DNA from 2 places in the Ensifer sp. LBL genome. Region 1 is predicted to be linked to the other one. Evidence: predicted binding sites of a transcription regulator. Region 1 holds the regulator's gene; the other holds the start of a gene.
The links. Region 1 encodes LexA, which represses DNA repair genes until DNA is damaged. Its sites were predicted from a motif close to TGTTCNNNNTGTGTTCNG; they were not measured.
Positions count from the first base shown of each region.

Region 1 (9,011 bases):
ACCGCCGAGACATAGCCGACGCCCTCGTGTCCGGGAATGAACGGTGGACTGGGTTTTACCGGCCAGTCGCCGTTTGCGGCATGGAGATCGGTATGACAAACGCCCGTTGCTTCGTATTTGACCAGGATCTGCCCCGGCTGCGGCGTGGGCACCGCCAATTCGTCGATCGTCAGCGGCGCGCCGAATTGCCGGACCACGGCCGCCTTCATCATCTGAGCCATTTGCCAATCCTCCTCCAATCGCCGGGCCACGGAGAGGTTTCTGATGGGAACAGCGGGCCGGCAGGGGCCTATCTCACATACGAAAATCGTGTAATTGGCGCGGGCATCATGGCGTTCACAACCGGTGCCCGGACGGCATTTCATGGTTGGCGTGTACCGCCGACACTTCAACGAGGCTCACGGAGCGCCATCGTCCGGTTGCAGGGTAAACCCGCCGGCAGAGTTCGACAATGGGTGGAGTTCAGAAGCGGTTCAGAGCCCGACGGCCTCGCTCCTCCTAGCCGGATCGAGCAACACTTATCGGGCAACGACGTTCGAGCGGGCGTGCTGGCGCGCGTCTATTGACAGGCTCGGCGGCCGTCGTGTTGACTGGATGGCACGGGGCCGTAGCTCAGTTGGGAGAGCGCCGCAATCGCACTGCGGAGGTCGAGGGTTCGACTCCCTTCGGCTCCACCAAGGCAAACAGAATTGAGCCAATTGCCGAAGCACTGGAGGAGTGGCTGATTTGTAATCAGCAGATCGCAAGTTCGAGTTTCTCTGGGGACACCACTCGTCCCGGCCACCGCCCGGCCTTCGCGCAACAACGCCCGCTCGCGCGCCCCTGTTTTCAGAGGCTAAACGGATCCCGTGCCGAGCGTTTTTCGCTCGGTGCATTGAACGGATCCGCCTTCTTCTCCTTGGACTTGCGGCCCTCGTCGGCGATGATCTCGTCGACTGCCTTCTGGCACTTCATCAGCTCTTCGGCTGCGGGGCCGGTGCCACGCAGGCTGAGATTGGCGATGACGCGATCTTCGAACGCGATGGCCAAGCCCCGCTTGCGCACGAAGCCCGTCAGGAACTCGGCGTCGGTCACGTTCACGAACAGAAACTTTCCGCTCGCGTCGCCAGCGGCGGTCGCCGAAGCGCTCCAGGGCTCGGTCTTGTCGAAGCGGAACGTCAGGTCGTATTCCTTGCCGACCTCGAGCGACCGCCAGTCGTCGCTGGCGAAGCTCATGTAGAGCGGCGACTCGGAGCCCTTGGGATAGAACCCGAGGCGCAAGGTGACGCCGCCGTCGAATTCCGACGAGATGAAGCAGGAGCCCTCCATCGAGGTGTCGGATGCAACGGTCCAACCGTCGACGTCCTTCCACTTGATGATTTCGGACTCCTCAGCCGCAGCCGATCCCGCGGCGATCAGACAGCTTACCAATCCGACCAGCAATCTACGCATGCAAAACCCCCGTTTGCCCGCATTTTGATAGGTCCCCGCGCCGCTGTCGAGGGTACCGAGCCCGATACCAGCAACATTTTAGGAATATTCACCTCTCTGCGGCAAGCGGACGCGCCCATCACATGGCAAAAGGATCTTTCGACGACTTGGTCTGGCCGCCACCGGCAAACGGATCGTTGTTCGGGGCAGTGCCACCGGCGCCAGCAAAGGGATCGTTCGCTGCCCCCTGCCCGCCATTCGGGATCAGGGCGCTCACCGCCTCCTGACATTTGAACATCTCGCTCACCGCCTTCATCGAATCGCGCAGGCTGAGGCTCGCGACGACGCGTCCCTCGAAGGCCAGCGCCAAGGTGTTCTTGCGAACGAATTCGGTAAAGAAGTCGGTGTTGGAAAAGTTGACGACGAGGGCCTTGGCGCCGGTAAGATCGACGCCGAACGCAACGGCCGGCCACTGGCGACCACGGTCGAGCTGCAGGGCGACGTCATATTCCCGCTGCGGCTCGATGGATTTCCACTCGGCATTGCCGATCGAAAGAAACGCCAGGTTCGCCGACCCCCGCGGATAAAACCCGATACGAAGGATCGCGCCGGCATCATAGCTCGTCGCGGCGTAACACGAGCCTCCAAGGGAAGGATCGGACCCCACCGTCCAGGCGTTGATCCGTTTCCAGATGTTCGAACGCCCTTCTTCAGCAGACGCCGCTCCGGCCGTGAGCAACAGACCGAGCACCACCAACGACAATCTACGCATGCAATTACCCCACTTTCCACGCAAAGTTATCTTTTTTTGACCTCCTGTCGAGACGGTGAAGCCCCTTCCTCGCAGGGATTTTTGCGCATCCCCCACCCCCGGCCCCAGAGCCGATAGTGCCGGTGCGTTCTTCGCCCGTCGCAAGAGGAACGGTCAAGATGAACTCGAGGTGCAGCGGCTGGCGCAAATCAGACACAGCCTGCAGGCAAAGAGCTGTTGAACACGGCAGAGTGATCGCCATGCTTGCTGGACTTCGGAACGAAAGCACGGTTCACATCGTTTCCCACCCTGTAGTGCCACCCCTTCATCAAGTGGACGTTCCCCGTGCTTGCCGCCCTGCTTCTCGCTTCGATAGTCGCATCGCCCAATATGCCTGACGTCAAGCTCAGCGCTGCGACGGTGGATGAACTCCAGACCGATTTCGAACGGGCCGTGCCGTGCCACCAGATCGATGGACGCAACGTGTGGAAGGGCGCGCTGGCGTTCTACATCCAGTCCTTCGTTTATGACGGCGACACGCCCGTCGCGACCGACGCGGCCGACGCGGTGCTTCCGGAAGACAACAGCGCAGAGACGGTGAAGGAGTTCGAGGACGCCTGCTCGACCTCGCAAGCGACCTAAATCTCTCCTCATAGAGCCCCGTGATTCGCTCGAATCAGCTGCGCGACTGGTGCCTGCCGGCGCGTTTTTGGCACGCACCGTCGCCGATAGGCGCCCTGCTCCCGCAAAAGTGACCGATCGACACCCGCAGAAGCGGCCAATTGCCTGAATTCACGGAATTTTAGGCACTTGCGGAACACATATGGAACAGATAGTGTCTGTTCTTGATTTGTTTCACGCCTCTGGAGCGACGTGCCATGCTGACCCGCAAGCAACAGGAATTGCTTCTGTTCATTCACGAACGCATGAAGGAGTCGGGCGTACCGCCGTCATTCGATGAAATGAAGGATGCGCTCGACCTGGCGTCGAAGTCCGGCATCCACCGTTTGATCACCGCGCTCGAAGAACGCGGCTTCATTCGCCGGCTGCCGAACCGGGCGCGCGCGCTCGAAGTCATCAAGCTTCCGGAAGCCTACGCCGCCGGCCAGCAGCAGCCGCGCAGAGGCTTCTCGCCGAGCGTGATCGAAGGCAGCCTTGGAAAGCCGCCGGCGGCCGCTCCTGCCGCGCCGAAGCCCGCCCCAGTTGCCGAAAGCACGTCAGTTTCCGTCCCGGTGATGGGGCGCATCGCTGCCGGCGTTCCGATCTCGGCAATCCAGAACAACACCCATGACATCACCGTGCCGCTCGACATGATCGGCAGCGGCGAACATTACGCCCTTGAAGTGAAGGGCGATTCGATGATCGAGGCCGGCATCTTCGATGGCGACACGGTGATCATCCGCAACGGCAACTCGGCCAATCCCGGCGACATCATCGTGGCGCTCGTGGACGACGAGGAAGCGACGCTGAAGCGCTTCCGTCGCAAGGGCGCGTCGATTGCGCTCGAAGCCGCCAACCCCGCCTACGAGACGCGCATCTTCGGACCGGATCGCGTGAAGATCCAGGGCAAGCTTGTCGGGCTGATCCGCCGCTACCATTGAGCTGCAGGCAGAACACCGGATCAAAAAAGAGCCTCGCCAAGGCAATTGGCGAGGCTCTTTCCATTTCGGGTGAAATCCAGATCGTCTATTCGTGGATCGTATATTCTCCGAGCTCGCAGAGATCCTGCGTGTCCTCGGTCGTATCGAGGGCCGAGCCCTCCTCGAATTCGAATCGCATGTCGTATTTGCAGACGTCCCGCCCGTCGGCAATGGTGATCTCCATGCTCTCGCCGGGGTTCAGGACCTGCCGACCGAAAACATCGTCTTCCCACTCATTGACGCCGACCGGTGACGTATAGAAGTTCGTCAGTACCACGCTGGTGTTGTTCTTCAGCTGGAAAACCAGGTCGTCAGCGTGCGCCTCAATAGCGGTCGCCGCAAAACACGCCAACGCCGTCAGGATCAGTCTCTTTTTCATTGATGCCATTGCCTCCGTTCTTAATGTTGACGGACGCTACCGATGCGGCTGATCTCAGCGGAGTCATCGTTCCCCCTCTACCGATTTCACCGAAGCGATAAGATCCGACGGAGGCATAGGAGACGTGGCTTGCGCGGACGTGGGGTCGCGAAACGACCCGCGCTGCCCTAAGGCAGAACGTCAAACCAATTCAAACGAGGTGAGATTTTTGGAGGCCTCGCCCGGAATTGAACCGGGGTACAAGGATTTGCAGTCCTCTGCGTCACCACTCCGCCACGAGGCCTCACAGCTCGGATAACCAAGCGTTGGCGCGGATTTAGAATGATTGCAGAAAAACCGCAAGAGGCATTTTCTGAAAAACGCGCCGTCGATTTGTTGGATAGATACTTTCCACAGAACGATCGCCGATGCCCGCCGATCGGCTCCCGGTTGATCTCAGCACCAGGGCGTCGGGCGTCCATCCCACGGGCGCACGAGCCCCTCGGAGACAAGCACGCGTCCAAGAGATTGATCGCCACGGGTAACCAGGCGCAGTTTTTCGCCGGCCTTGGCGTCTGATCGCCCGCCTGCCGAAACCAGCTTGAAGTCGCCCGCGTTCAGCAACTCGCGCAGGCGCTGCTTGGCGTAGAAGCCGCGCGAACGCTCCTTGTCGCAGCTTGCCTGGCGGATTCGCGGCGCATCGACGTCGGCGACACGGATCGTCTCGCCATGAAAGACGAAGGTGGAGCCATCGATCACGCAGTTGTCGTTGCGAATGCCGCAGAAATAAAACTGGTCGGTGCGGATGGACGCCGTCTTCACCTCTTCATTCGGCCGCACGACGGGGGTTGGCGGCGTGACGCCGACATTCACCGACGGCACCGGTGCGGCCAGGGCGACCTTCGTGACCGGGTCGGGCTTCGGATTAGGCTTGTGCCTGTCCGCCTGATGCGCGACGCGCTCCTGCGCTTCAGGAACGGCACGCGGAGGCTTCGGCTTCGTTTCCGTTCGCGACGCAAAAGCCACGACATCGGAAACCACGGGCCAGTGCCGCAACTCGGCGCGATGGTCATAGGCCATGACGCCGCCAAGGGTGAGCGCTGCGGCCAGATACCACGGCGCCATGCCGCCCTGCTTGCTGCTGCTTCTGCCCGAACTGCGGCGTCGACGTTTCGTAGTGGCTTTGGCCATCGGTCCCCATCCTGATTCGAGACCGCATTATGCGTTTGATGGGTTGCCGAAAAGTTTTCGAGGGTACCCCAACAGAGGGGAAGCCTGCGACGAACCGGTCATTCGCCCTGAGCATCACGGCGGTTCTTGAAATATTCGGGAATCGAACCGCGACCGCCCGAAGGACTGGGAACGGCCCCTGCCCGCAACAAGAGGAGCGGCAAACGGCGTTCGGCTCAGGAACCCTTCGAGGAATTGGTTTTCCCGCGCCAGCGCGCCCACCAGACGGCCAGGCGACGACGACGGCGGCGAACCGAGGGAATGTCGTGGGAAAGCACGATCAGGCCCAGCGGTATCATCCAGAAGCCCAGCACGGGCAGGAAGCCGAGAAAACCGCAGAACACCAGCAGCGAACCCAGCAGGATGCGCAAGAGCGGAGAGTCGGGCAGCGCGATGCGCCATTTGCCCAGCACGATCTGTCGTGTCTGCGGATCAATGCCGAAATGCATCTGCTTCCTGTTTTTATTCATCATTCCCTATCCGGCGTGTTTTCCCACAATTGGGGACTTCTCCACAGCCTCGCAACGGAACTTGTCATTTTTTTTGAAAAAAGCGCTTGGCAAATCAGAAAAGCATGCGTATTAGCAGCCTCACTTCTGAAGCGCACAGCACAACAGCGGCGCGGATGATCCCTGGTAGCTCAGCGGTAGAGCATTCGACTGTTAATCGACAGGTCGCCGGTTCGAATCCGGCCCGGGGAGCCACTTTCTAAAAGAGCCATTTGCAGCGATGCGAATGGCTCTTTTTCATTTTGCACCTATGTTCCCTGGGTGATCAATCCCCAACCTCCCGATGGTTCTCCATGACAAAGGCCGCGGCGCCGCCCATCATCGTCTGGTTCCGCAAGGATCTTCGCCTGGCCGACAATCGCGCCCTTTCGGCCGCTGCCGGCGAAGCCGCCGTCATTCCCCTCTATATTCGCGAACCCGCCGACAGCGGCAACGGTCCGCTCGGCGCGGCTCAGGAGTGGTGGCTGCACCATTCGCTTGAAGCTTTGGGCGCAAGTCTTACCGAGTGCGCTTCAAGCCTCGTTCTTCGATCAGGCACGCCGCTGGACGTGATCGTCGAGATCGCGCGCGCAAGCGGCGCGGAGCGCATCTACTGGAACCGCCGCTACGACCCGAGCGGCATCGCCACGGATACCGCGCTTAAGAAGGCGCTGGCCGAACGGGGCATCACCGCCGAGAGCTTTGCAGGACAGTTGCTGCACGAGCCCATGCGGCTGCTGACGACCACGGGCGGCCCCTACCGCGTGTTCACGCCGTTCTGGCGCGCGCTCGAGCTGAAAAACGAGCCGGCACCGCCGATCGACCGGCCGCACCATATTGCAGCACCGGAAACCTGGCCGCGATCGGAGCGCCTCGACGACTGGTCGCTGTTACCGACAAAGCCGGACTGGGCAGCAACATTCAGCGAGGTCTGGACGCCGGGCGAAGACGGCGCGGCCACCCGCCTCGAAGAATTCATCGACGAAAAGCTCGACGCCTACAAACGTCGCCGCGACTTTCCCGATGCGGATGGCACATCCCTGCTCTCGCCCCATCTGGCGTTTGGAGAAATCTCGCCGGCGCAGGCCTGGCATGCGGCAGCCGGCCCCCAGGCCGACAGCGGCGAAGGGGCCGCCACCTTCCGCAAGGAGCTCGCCTGGCGCGAATTCTCCTACCATCTGCTGTTTCATTATCCTGAGCTCCCCCGCCGCAACCTCGACCGTCGATTCGACCGCTTCCACTGGCTGAACGACGAGGACAATTTCACCGCCTGGACCAAGGGCCTCACCGGATACCCGATCGTCGATGCCGGCATGCGCCAGCTGTGGCGTCACGGCTACATGCACAATCGCGTCCGCATGATCGTCGCCTCCTTTCTCATCAAGGACCTGCTCGTCGACTGGCGAAAGGGAGAAGCGTGGTTCCGTGACACGCTAGTCGACGCGGATCCGGCCAACAATGGCGCAAGCTGGCAGTGGGTCGCCGGATCGGGCGCGGACGCCGCACCGTTCTTCCGGATCTTCAATCCGCTGCTGCAGGGCGAAAAATTCGACCCCGATGGTCTCTATGTGAAGCGCTTCGTGCCGGAACTGGAGCGCCTTTCCCCGCGCTATGTCCATCGCCCCTTCGCAGCGCCCGCCACAGCCCTTGCGGAAGCCGGCATCGAACTTGGTACGACCTATCCCAAACCGATGGTCGACCATGCCGTTGCGCGGGATCGGGCACTGGCGGCTTTCCGGCAAGTCACAGGCGCGCCGGGAGATTCCGAGGGCCCATAGACCCTCCGGTAGAATTCCTCAGTTGGCGTCTTGCCCGATTGCGGCTAGGCTCACCTTACGGATGCAACAGCTGAGGGGGTGGTGTGTGCGTAACCTGGAAGCCGATTTTGCTGCATTTTCCGATGCGGTGGAGCTATCTTCCGACAACCTGGCGACGGCCGTGCGGGATTTTCCGCTCAAGGCGCGCATGGTGCTTGGCGCCTTGGTGCACCTTCAGGTGGGAACGCTGATGCTCGCCACGCCAGATGGTCGCCGGCTGGTGATCAAAGGCGCCAGGGCCGGCCCCAGCGCCATCCTCAATCTCAACAACTGGAACCTGCCCCAGCGCGCCATTTCAGGCGGCACCATCGGGGCCGCGGAAAGCTACATCGACGGCGACTGGGACAGTCCCGATGTCGGCGCCTTTCTCGAACTCTTCCTCGTCAACGCCGAAATCGGCAATAATTTCCCGAACCGCGCGCGCGGACTTCTGCGCCTCTTCGACAAGTTCCTGCACTGGCGCAATGCCAACACCCGCTCCGGCGCCCGCCGCAACATCCAGGCCCACTACGACCTCGGCAATGCGTTTTACAGCGAATGGCTCGATCCGAGCATGACCTATTCGTCCGCGCTCTACGCCACCGGCGCCAACGATCTCCGCTCGGCGCAGAAAGCCAAGTACCGCGCGCTGGCCGAGGCGACGAATCTGCGTGCCGGCGACCACGTGCTCGAGATCGGTTGCGGCTGGGGCGGCTTTGCCGAGTTCGCGGCAGCGGAAATCGGCTGCAAGGTCACCGGGCTGACGATCAGCCGCGAGCAACTGGCCTTCGCCCGCGAGCGCATGCAGCGGGCCGGCCTTGCCGACCGTGTCGAACTGAAGTTCCAGGACTATCGCGAGGAAACAGGCACCTATGACCGCATCGTCTCGATCGAGATGTTCGAGGCGGTCGGCGAAAAATTCTGGGCAACCTATTTCTCGCAGCTGAAGCGGTGCCTGAAACCCGGCGGCAAGGCCGGACTGCAGATCATCACGATCAAGCCCGAATCCTATGAGGAGTATCGCTCCAATCCGGATTTCATCCAGAAATACGTCTTCCCAGGCGGGATGCTGCCGACGCGCGAGCATCTGGTCGAGCTTGGCCGCAATGTCGGCCTGCGGATGATCAACGACTTCGGCTTCGGGGTAGACTATGCCCGCACGCTCGGCGAATGGCGGGAGCGGTTCTGGGCGGTCTGGAACCGGATCGAGCCGCTCGGCTTCGACCTGCGCTTCAAGCGGCTGTGGGAGTTCTACTTCTACTATTGCGAGGCCGGGTTCCGCGCCCGCAACATCGATGTCCGGCAGATCGTCTTCGAGTGAAGCGTACGCCGCGTCTT
Region 1 is NZ_JBNDJY010000003.1:535,230-544,240, forward strand. Features, by position in the region: gene adhP (alcohol dehydrogenase AdhP) at 1-221, opposite strand, end outside; tRNA gene OKW20_RS14195 (tRNA-Ala) at 602-677, shown strand; gene OKW20_RS14200 (hypothetical protein) at 829-1,431, opposite strand; gene OKW20_RS14205 (hypothetical protein) at 1,550-2,278, opposite strand; gene OKW20_RS14210 (hypothetical protein) at 2,552-2,803, shown strand; gene lexA (transcriptional repressor LexA) at 3,040-3,762, shown strand; gene OKW20_RS14220 (hypothetical protein) at 3,848-4,180, opposite strand; tRNA gene OKW20_RS14225 (tRNA-Cys) at 4,390-4,463, opposite strand; gene OKW20_RS14230 (thermonuclease family protein) at 4,616-5,350, opposite strand; gene OKW20_RS14235 (hypothetical protein) at 5,566-5,859, opposite strand; tRNA gene OKW20_RS14240 (tRNA-Asn) at 6,019-6,093, shown strand; gene OKW20_RS14245 (cryptochrome/photolyase family protein) at 6,192-7,655, shown strand; gene OKW20_RS14250 (class I SAM-dependent methyltransferase) at 7,717-8,994, shown strand.

Region 2 (9,011 bases), on a different contig from region 1:
GTCTACAACCCGACAGAGTTCATCTCGGAATCGATCAACGAGGTCTACAAGACGATCGCCGAGGCAGCCATTCTCGTTGCCATCGTCGTTCTCGTCTTCCTGCAATCGTGGCGCACGGCGATCATCCCGATCGTCGCGATCCCCGTGTCACTCGTCGGCACTTTCGCCTTCCTCTATGCCTTCGGCTTCTCGCTGAACATGCTGACGCTGTTCGGCCTGGTGCTGGCGATCGGTATCGTCGTCGACGATGCGATCGTGGTGGTCGAGAACGTCGAACGAAATCTCGCGCGCGGCATGACCCCGCGCGAGGCCTCGCATGTGACCATGGACGAGGTGGGGGCGGCCGTCATCGCGATCTCGCTGGTGTTGACCGCGGTCTTCGTGCCGACGGCCTTCATCCCCGGCATCGCCGGCCAGTTCTATCTGCAGTTCGCCGTGACGATCTCGGTCGCAACGGTGATTTCCGCCTTCAACTCGTTGACCCTGTCACCGGCGCTGGCGGCGATCCTGTTGAAGCCGCATGAGAACGGCCATCATGAAAGCCGCAATCCGCTGACACGCTTCGGCAAGGCTTTGGCGAACGGCTTCAACAACGGTTTCGACCGGATGGCGTCGGGCTATGCATGGGTCGTACGCAAGCTCGTGTCGACGAAGGTGGCGCTTGCCGCGGCCCTTCTCGTTTTCATCGGCCTGCTCGGGGCCACCTGGTACATGGCGCAGATCGTTCCGCGCGGCTTCGTGCCGACGATGGATCAGGGCTATGCGATCGTCGTCATCCAGTTGCCCGACGGCGCCTCGCTCGACCGGACGGACGCCGTTGTCAAGCGTGCCTCGAAGATCATCCAGGACGTGCCGGGCGTGAAGAGCGCCGTTGCCTTTGCCGGCTTCAACGGCGCGACCTTTACCAACGCGTCCAATTCGGGCGTGGTCTTTGCCTCCTTCGAAAGTTTCGAAGAGCGGCTGAAGCACGGGCAGGGCGCCAACCAGATCATCGGTCAGCTCTATGGCAGCCTGCAGAGCATTCAGGAGGCCTTCATCATCGCCGTGCCGCCGCCATCGGTGCGCGGCATTGGCAACTCCGGCGGCTTCAAGATGCAGATCATGGACCGGCAGAGCTCCGACATGCGTCGCGCGCTCGGGCTTGCCTACCAGATGATGGGTGCTGCCAACCAGACGGAAGGGTTGACCGGGGTCTTCACCACCTTCTCGGCCTCCAGTCCGCAATACTTCCTGGCGATCGACCGCGACAAGGCACGCACGCTCAACGTGCCGATCCCCAACATCTTCGAAGCGCTGTCGATCAACCTCGGTACGTCCTACGTCAACGACTTCAACGCCTTCGGCCGCGTCTACCAGGTGCGGGCGCAGGCCGACCAGCAGTACCGAGTCGAGCGTGACAACATCCTGGCGCTGAAGGTGCGCTCGGCCACCGGTGCGCTGGTGCCGATGGGAACACTCGTCGAGATCCAGGACACGGCCGGTCCGACGCTGGTGCAGCGCTACAACATGTACGTCTCGGTGCCGATCCAGGGTAACCCCGCGGTCGGTGTCTCGACGGGTACGGCTCTCGACAAGATGGAGGCGCTCGCCGCCCAGATCCTGCCGCAGGGCACGACCTTCGAGTGGACGGAACTCGCCTACCAGGAACGCCAGACTGGCAACACCGCGGTGTTCATCTTCGCACTGTCGGTCGTCTTCGTGTTCCTGGCGCTTTCGGCCCAGTACGAAAGCTGGGTCCTGCCGCTGGCGATCATTCTAATCGTGCCGCTCGGCGTGCTCTCGGCGCTGGTCGGCGTGTTCATCCGCGGGCTCGACAACAACGTGCTGACCCAGATCGGGCTCATCGTGCTGATCGGCCTTGCGGCCAAGAACGCGATCCTGATCGTCGAGTTCGCGCGGCAGGGTGAGGACGAGGGCAAGACGCCGATCGAGGCGGCGGTGGAAGCGAGCCAGCTGCGCCTGCGCCCGATCCTGATGACCGCCTTCGCCTTCATCCTCGGCGTTGTGCCGCTGATGATCGCGACCGGCCCGGGCGCCGAAATGCGCCAGTCGCTGGGTACCGCGGTTTTCTCGGGCATGCTCGGGGTAACGTTCCTCGGCCTGTTCCTGACGCCGGTGTTCTACGTCGCGCTCCGGTCGTTCCGGCGACGCAAGGTGGCGGTGAGCGAGCCGGCGCCGCACCCGGCCGAGTAACGCAGGCCTCTCGACAATCGGACAAATGCCCCGGTAGCAATGCCGGGGCATTTGGCTTGGAAGAGGTTATAGTTTCTTGATCGTCCGCGGGACCGGTGACGTAAACGTGAGCACCGCCTGCCGTTTGTAACTGGACGTGGCCGGGCCCTTGAACAATTCTCTCCCGGCCCCGTGACGCCACCGTTCGGTCGAGCGAAGGCAAAGGCTTCCATTCGCTGTTCAATACCTGCCTGCCGCGTGCCCCCAGGGCCCGAGGTCGGGCGGCAAGTGAGAGAGGTGAAGGCTGATGCTCCGGTACTTTGTCTACACATTCGCCGCCATATGGATCATCCACGCGTTCTGGCCATCGGTCGCCCATGCGCAGCAACAGCCGCGCCCCGTCAGCCAATGCCAGGCGATCGCCGAGGCGATCCCCCAGGCCACATTCGCCAGTTTCACGCCTGCTGCCACCACCAAGGGGCAGACGACGGCCGGCGAAGTGACGATCAGCTATCTCGGCCATTCCACCTTCCTGATCGAGACGCCCGGCGGCGTCTCGATCGCAACCGACTACAGCGGCTGGTATGCGCCGTCGGCGCCACCGACGGTCGCGACCATGAACAAGGCGCATTCGAGCCACTACACGCTGACGCCGGATCCCGCGATCAAGACCGTGCTGCACGGCTGGAGCGATAGCGGCCAACCGGCGCGCCACGATCTCGTGGTCGGCGACGCCTACATCCGCAACGTGACGACGGACATTCGTGCCGGTGGCGGCGCCATGGAGCACGACGGAAACTCGATCTTCATCTTCGAGGTGGCGGATCTCTGCATCGGGCATCTGGGCCATCTGCACCATGAGCTCGACGACAGCCACTATGGCCAGATCGGCCGGCTTGATGTGCTGATGGTGCCTGTCGATGGCGGCCTGACCATGGGGGCGGAAAGCATGAGCCGGGTCGTCAGCCGGCTGCGCTCGTCGCTGATTCTGCCGATGCATCGCCGCGGCCCGCCGATCGAGGCTTTCCTCGACATGTTCGGCGACGACTACGACAAGCGGTATGCCGACAGCGCCAGTATCAAAGTATCCCTGCGTTCCTTGCCAAGCAAACCGCTGATTTATATTCTCAAGGGCGTTTGAACATCCTGGGATCGCCCGATGAAGTTGCTCGTGGTTGGCGTATCGCTCTTTCTCTCCTTTTCAACTCTTGCCGAGGCCGGTGGCGTGCCGCCGCCGCGCATGCCGTCCCCAGAGGGACAACAGCCGCAAAGCCAACCGGAGATCGCGGTCCAACCAGTTTCTGAGCAGGAGATTTTCGCGATGCCCTCGGGCAATATCGGCTGCATCTATACGCCGGCTGGCGGCACGTCAGTCTATCAGCCCGCCGACGGCGGTCCGGAACTCGCCTGCGATATCGTCGCGCCGCGTTATGTCAGGGCGACACTTGGCCGGGTGGGAGCCGCCACGCTCAATCACGCCGTCGGCGATCCGAGCTGCTGCTCGGTCGGAACCGTTCTCGACTATGGGCAAAGCTGGTCGCGCGGACCGTTCTCCTGCGTGTCGGAACGCACCGGTCTTTCCTGTCGTCGTGACGACGGGCACAGCTTCCTCCTCAGCCGCGCGCAGGTCTCGGCCAACTGAAAAACCGCCCCCCGGCTGGACGGAAAGCGGCAATAAAACTATAAGGCGCCCCATTCCATTCAAATTAATGCATGCAGAGGGTGCCATGGCTGGCCATTCACAGTTCAAGAACATCATGCACCGCAAGGGCCGTCAGGATGCGGTGCGCTCGAAAATGTTTTCCAAGCTCGCGCGCGAAATCACGGTTGCCGCCAAGACCGGCATGCCCGATCCCGCAATGAACGCGCGCCTGCGCCTGGCGATCCAGAACGCCAAGGCGCAGTCGATGCCGAAGGACAACATCGAGCGCGCCGTCAAGAAAGCGTCCGGCGGCGACTCGGAGAACTACGAAGAAGTGCGCTACGAGGGTTATGGCCCGGGCGGCGTCGCGGTCATCGTCGAAGCCTTGACGGACAACCGCAACCGCACCGCCTCCAACGTGCGCTCGACCTTCACCAAGGCCGGCGGCGCGCTCGGCGAAACCGGCTCGGTTTCCTTCTCCTTCGACCGCGTCGGCGAGATCACCTACAAGCTCTCCGTCGGTGACGCCGACAAGGTGATGGACGCGGCAATCGAGGCTGGTGCCGACGACGTCACCACCGACGAGGACGGTCACACGATCATCTGCGGTTTCGAAGCGATCGGCGAAGTCTCCAAGGCGCTCGAAGACACGCTCGGCGAAGCCGAAACGGTCAAGGCGATCTGGAAGGCCCAGAACACCGTTCCGGTCGACGAAGAAAAGGCACAGTCGCTGATGAAGCTCATCGACATCCTTGAAGACGACGACGACGTCCAGAACGTCTACTCGAACTTCGAAGTGTCGGACGAGATCCTGGCGAAGCTGTCTGCCTGATTGGGGCGACCGTCGCTTGAAGATTTCCTACCCGCGTCCGAAAGGGCGCGGGTTTTTCTTTGGATGGCCCGATGACCTATCAGTTCGCGATCTTCGATTTCGACGGCACGCTTGCCGATACGGCGGCAAGCTTCATGACGGCGTGCAATGCGGCTGCGCGGCGCTACGGTTTCCGCGAACTCTCGGTCGAGGAGTTCCAGTCGTTGCGGGCGATGGGCAGCCGCGAGATCATCGCGCAGCTCGGCGTTCCCGTTTGGAAATTGCCGCAGATCGCCACCTTCATGCGCCGGGCCATGGCAACGGAAGCCGCAAGCGTCCGGCTGTTTCCGGGCGCCGCTCAGCTTCTCTGGAAACTGAAGGCGGCGGGCATCGGCATTGCGATCGTGAGTTCGAATGCGGAAGAGGGTATTCGTGCCGCGCTCGGCGAAGCGGCTGCGACTGTCGATCTCTTCGAATGCGGGGCCGCGCTCTTCGGCAAGGCACAGCACTTCAAGCGCGCGATCAGGCACTCCGGCCTCGATGCGGCTCGCATCCTGGCGATCGGCGACGAGGCGCGCGATATCGAGGCGGCGCGAAAGGCCGGTGTGGCGGCAGGGGCCGTCGCCTGGGGCTATGCCGACCCGGTCTTCCTGCAAGGGCTCGGGCCGGATCGGTTCTTTGCCAATCTGGAAGAGATCGCGCCCGCCTTCGGGACGATCTGATCGGCCGGCCTCAGGCCGCCTTGGCGAGATCGCGCTGGGCGTCGGCGAAGAGGCGAAGCGAATTCAGCCGCGCGTCCATGTCGAAGATCGGCATCGAGATGATCAGCTCGTCGGCTTTCGTCTGTTCCAGGAACGCCCCGATCTTGCGCCGGATCGTCTCGGGCCCGCCGACGACCGCATACATCATCGAATGGTCGACGAAGATCTTCTCGTCATAGCTCCACAGCCCATCCATCGACTGGACCGGCGGCGGGAACTGTCCGCGGGCATTGCGCCGCAGCGCCACGAAGGATTGCTGCATGGAGGTGAAGAGGTAGTTCGCCTCCTCGTCCGTTTCGGCGGCGACCCCCATGACGCCGACCATCACCTGCGGCTTGGCAAGGGTCTCGGAGGGGGTGAAGCGCTCGCGGTAGATCTCCAGCGCCGAGAGCAGCATGTCGGGTGCGAAATGCGAGGCAAACGCGAAGGGCAGGCCGAGCATGCCGGCGAGATGGGCGCTGAAATGGCTGGAGCCGAGCAGCCAGATCGGCACGTTGGTGTCGGCTCCCGGCACGGCGATGATCTTCTGGTCTTCGGCGACCGGGCCGAGCAGCGCCTGCAGTTCGACGACGTCGTTCGGGAAGTTGTTGCCGCTCGCTTCCATGTTGCGGCGAAGCGCCTGGGCGGTGCGCATGTCGGTGCCCGGCGCGCGGCCGAGGCCGAGGTCGATGCGGCCGGGGTAGAGGGCCGCAAGCGTGCCGAACTGCTCGGCGATGACAAGCGGCGAGTGGTTCGGCAGCATGATTCCGCCGGAGCCGACGCGGATCGTCTTGGTGGCGGCGGCCACATGCGAGATCACGAGCGAGGTTGCGGCACTGGCGATACCCTTCATGCCGTGATGCTCGGCCAGCCAAAACCGGGTGTAGCCGCTCTCTTCGGCTGCCTGGGCCAGTCGGCGCGAATTCTCCAGCGATTGGGCGACGCTGCCGCCTTCAGTGATCGGGGAAAGATCGAGGACGGAGAAAGTCGCCATGGCAAAGGCCTTCATTGAGAGAAATTGATGCAAGGCTATGTAAGCTCAATTTTCCTCAATCCAAGGGCGCTGCCGAAGAAAACCTGAGTCCGCGTCTCAACTGTGCGTATGTTTTTGTTTTGTTCACTTTTTGCTGGCAGCGTCCGGGCTGACATCATAGGGTGAAATCCATGCAGACCACGATTCGTATCATCGGTATCGATCCGGGGCTCCGCCGTACCGGCTGGGGCATCATCGAGACGCTCGGCAATTCGCTGCGTTTCGTCGCCTCGGGCACGGTGACCTCGGATGGTGACATGGATCTCGCCTCCAGACTTTGCCAGTTGCATGACGGGCTTGCCGAGGTGGTGCACGGCTATCAGCCGCATGAGGCCGCGGTGGAGCAGACCTTCGTCAACAAGGACGCGACGGCGACGCTGAAGCTCGGCCAGGCGCGCGGCATCGCCATGCTGGTGCCGGCACGCGCGGGCCTGAGGGTTGCCGAATACGCGCCGAACGCCGTCAAGAAGGCGGTGATCGGCGTCGGCCACGGTGAGAAGCAGCAGATCCACATGATGCTGAAGGTTCTGATGCCGAAGGCCGAGTTCAAGGGCAACGACGCGGCGGACGCATTGGCGATCGCCATCTGCCATGCCCACAACCGGCAATCGGTGACGAGCCGCCTTGCCGCATTGATGGCGTAGTTGCGCCCGTCATAAAGTGTTACAGCGTCCTTAGCGCGTCTCGTCAGACGCGCGGCGCTGTAGAGACGATAATTTCCGATGGTCCGGTGACCATCACAGCCCACCGCGAGAGACGCCACATGATCGGCAAATTGAAGGGTACCATCGACGAGATCGCCGAGGATCACGTCGTGCTCGATGTGCATGGCGTCGGCTACGTTGCCTTTTGCTCGGCGCGCACCTTGTCCAGGCTCGGGTCTGCCGGAGAGGCGGCTATCCTCTTCATCGAGACCTATGTGCGCGAGGACCAGTTGAAGCTGTTCGGCTTTCTGACGGCGTTGGAGCGGGAGTGGTTCCGTCTGCTGCAGAGCGTACAGGGCGTCGGCTCGAAGGTGGCCCTTGCCGTGCTTTCCACCCTGACGCCGGGCGAACTGGCCAATGCGATCGCGCTGCAGGACAAGACCTCCGTCTCGCGTGCCCCCGGTGTCGGGCCCAAGGTGGCGGTGCGCATCGTCACGGAACTGAAGAACAAGGCGCCGTCCTTTGCCGGCGAGATGTCGGCGTCGATCGGCCTCAAGCAGGAGCTTGGCGAAGGCGTCGCCTCCGCGCCGGTTTCCGATGCGGTTTCGGCGCTCACCAACCTCGGCTACTCGCGTGACCAGGCAGCCAATGCCGTCGCAGCGGCCCTGAAGAACGGCGGCGAAGGCGGCGACAGCGCCAAGCTCATTCGCCTTGGCCTGAAAGAACTGGCGCGATGAACGCTTGCCTTGGCCGGGTGCAGAAGGCAGAACGCATCGTGCCCGGCATGATGACGGGTTGCAGCGCTGAGCTGCCCGACCGAATGGAACGAACGCATGACTGACGCCGCACGCCTGATAACGCCGGAAAAGCGCGGTGAAGACATCGATGCGACCATGCGCCCGCAGACGCTGGATGACTTCACCGGCCAGGCGGAAGCGCGCGCCAACCTGAAGATCTTCATCGAGGCCGCAAAGAACCGCGGCGAGGCGCTCGACCATGTGCTCTTCGTCGGCCCGCCCGGTCTCGGCAAGACGACGCTGGCGCAGATCATGGCCAAGGAACTCGGCGTCAATTTCCGCTCGACCTCCGGTCCTGTGATCGCCAAGGCCGGCGATCTCGCAGCCCTGCTCACCAATCTCGAAGAGCGCGACGTGCTCTTCATCGACGAAATCCACCGGCTCAATCCGGCGGTCGAAGAAATCCTCTACCCGGCGATGGAAGACTTCCAGCTCGATCTCATCATCGGCGAAGGCCCGGCGGCACGCTCGGTCAAGATCGATCTGTCGAAGTTCACGCTGGTGGCGGCGACCACCCGGCTTGGCCTTCTGACGACGCCGCTTCGCGACCGTTTCGGCATTCCGGTGCGGCTCAATTTCTACACGGTCGAGGAACTGGAATCGATCGTCCGGCGCGGCGCCCGGCTAATGGGCCTTGGCATGACCGACGACGGCGCCCGCGAGATCGCCCGTCGCGCCCGCGGCACGCCGCGCATCGCCGGCCGGCTGTTGCGCCGGGTGCGCGACTTCGCCGAAGTGGCGCGTGCGGAAGCCGTGACCAAGGAACTCGCCGACGAGGCGCTGACGCGGCTGCTCGTCGACAATATGGGCCTCGACCAGCTCGACCGGCGCTATCTCTTCATGATCGCGCAGAACTTCGGCGGCGGTCCCGTCGGAATCGAAACCATCGCCGCCGGCCTTTCGGAGCCGCGCGATGCCATCGAAGACATCATCGAGCCCTATTTGATCCAGCAGGGCTTCATCCAACGCACACCGCGCGGCCGTATTTTGACCGCCAATGCCTGGAAACATATCGGCCTTAATCCCCCCAAGGAAATGGAGGCGACCCAGTTTCGCCTGACATTAGAGGACGACGACTAGATGATCAGCCGACGGGGATTGTTGAAACTGGTCGGCGGCGGTATCGCCAGCATGGCTGCACTCGGCGGTTACGCCTTTGCCGTCGAACCATT
Region 2 is NZ_JBNDJY010000007.1:154,185-163,195, reverse strand. Features, by position in the region: gene OKW20_RS25965 (efflux RND transporter permease subunit) at 1-2,193, shown strand, start outside; gene OKW20_RS25960 (MBL fold metallo-hydrolase) at 2,477-3,313, shown strand; gene OKW20_RS25955 (hypothetical protein) at 3,332-3,814, shown strand; gene OKW20_RS25950 (YebC/PmpR family DNA-binding transcriptional regulator) at 3,900-4,646, shown strand; gene OKW20_RS25945 (HAD hydrolase-like protein) at 4,718-5,347, shown strand; gene OKW20_RS25940 (LLM class flavin-dependent oxidoreductase) at 5,358-6,359, opposite strand; gene ruvC (crossover junction endodeoxyribonuclease RuvC) at 6,530-7,042, shown strand; gene ruvA (Holliday junction branch migration protein RuvA) at 7,162-7,779, shown strand; gene ruvB (Holliday junction branch migration DNA helicase RuvB) at 7,876-8,919, shown strand; gene OKW20_RS25920 (metallophosphoesterase) at 8,920-9,011, shown strand, end outside.
Region 2: a site for LexA is predicted at 6,469-6,486, ahead of ruvC (crossover junction endodeoxyribonuclease RuvC). Genes of this name have one in related genera too.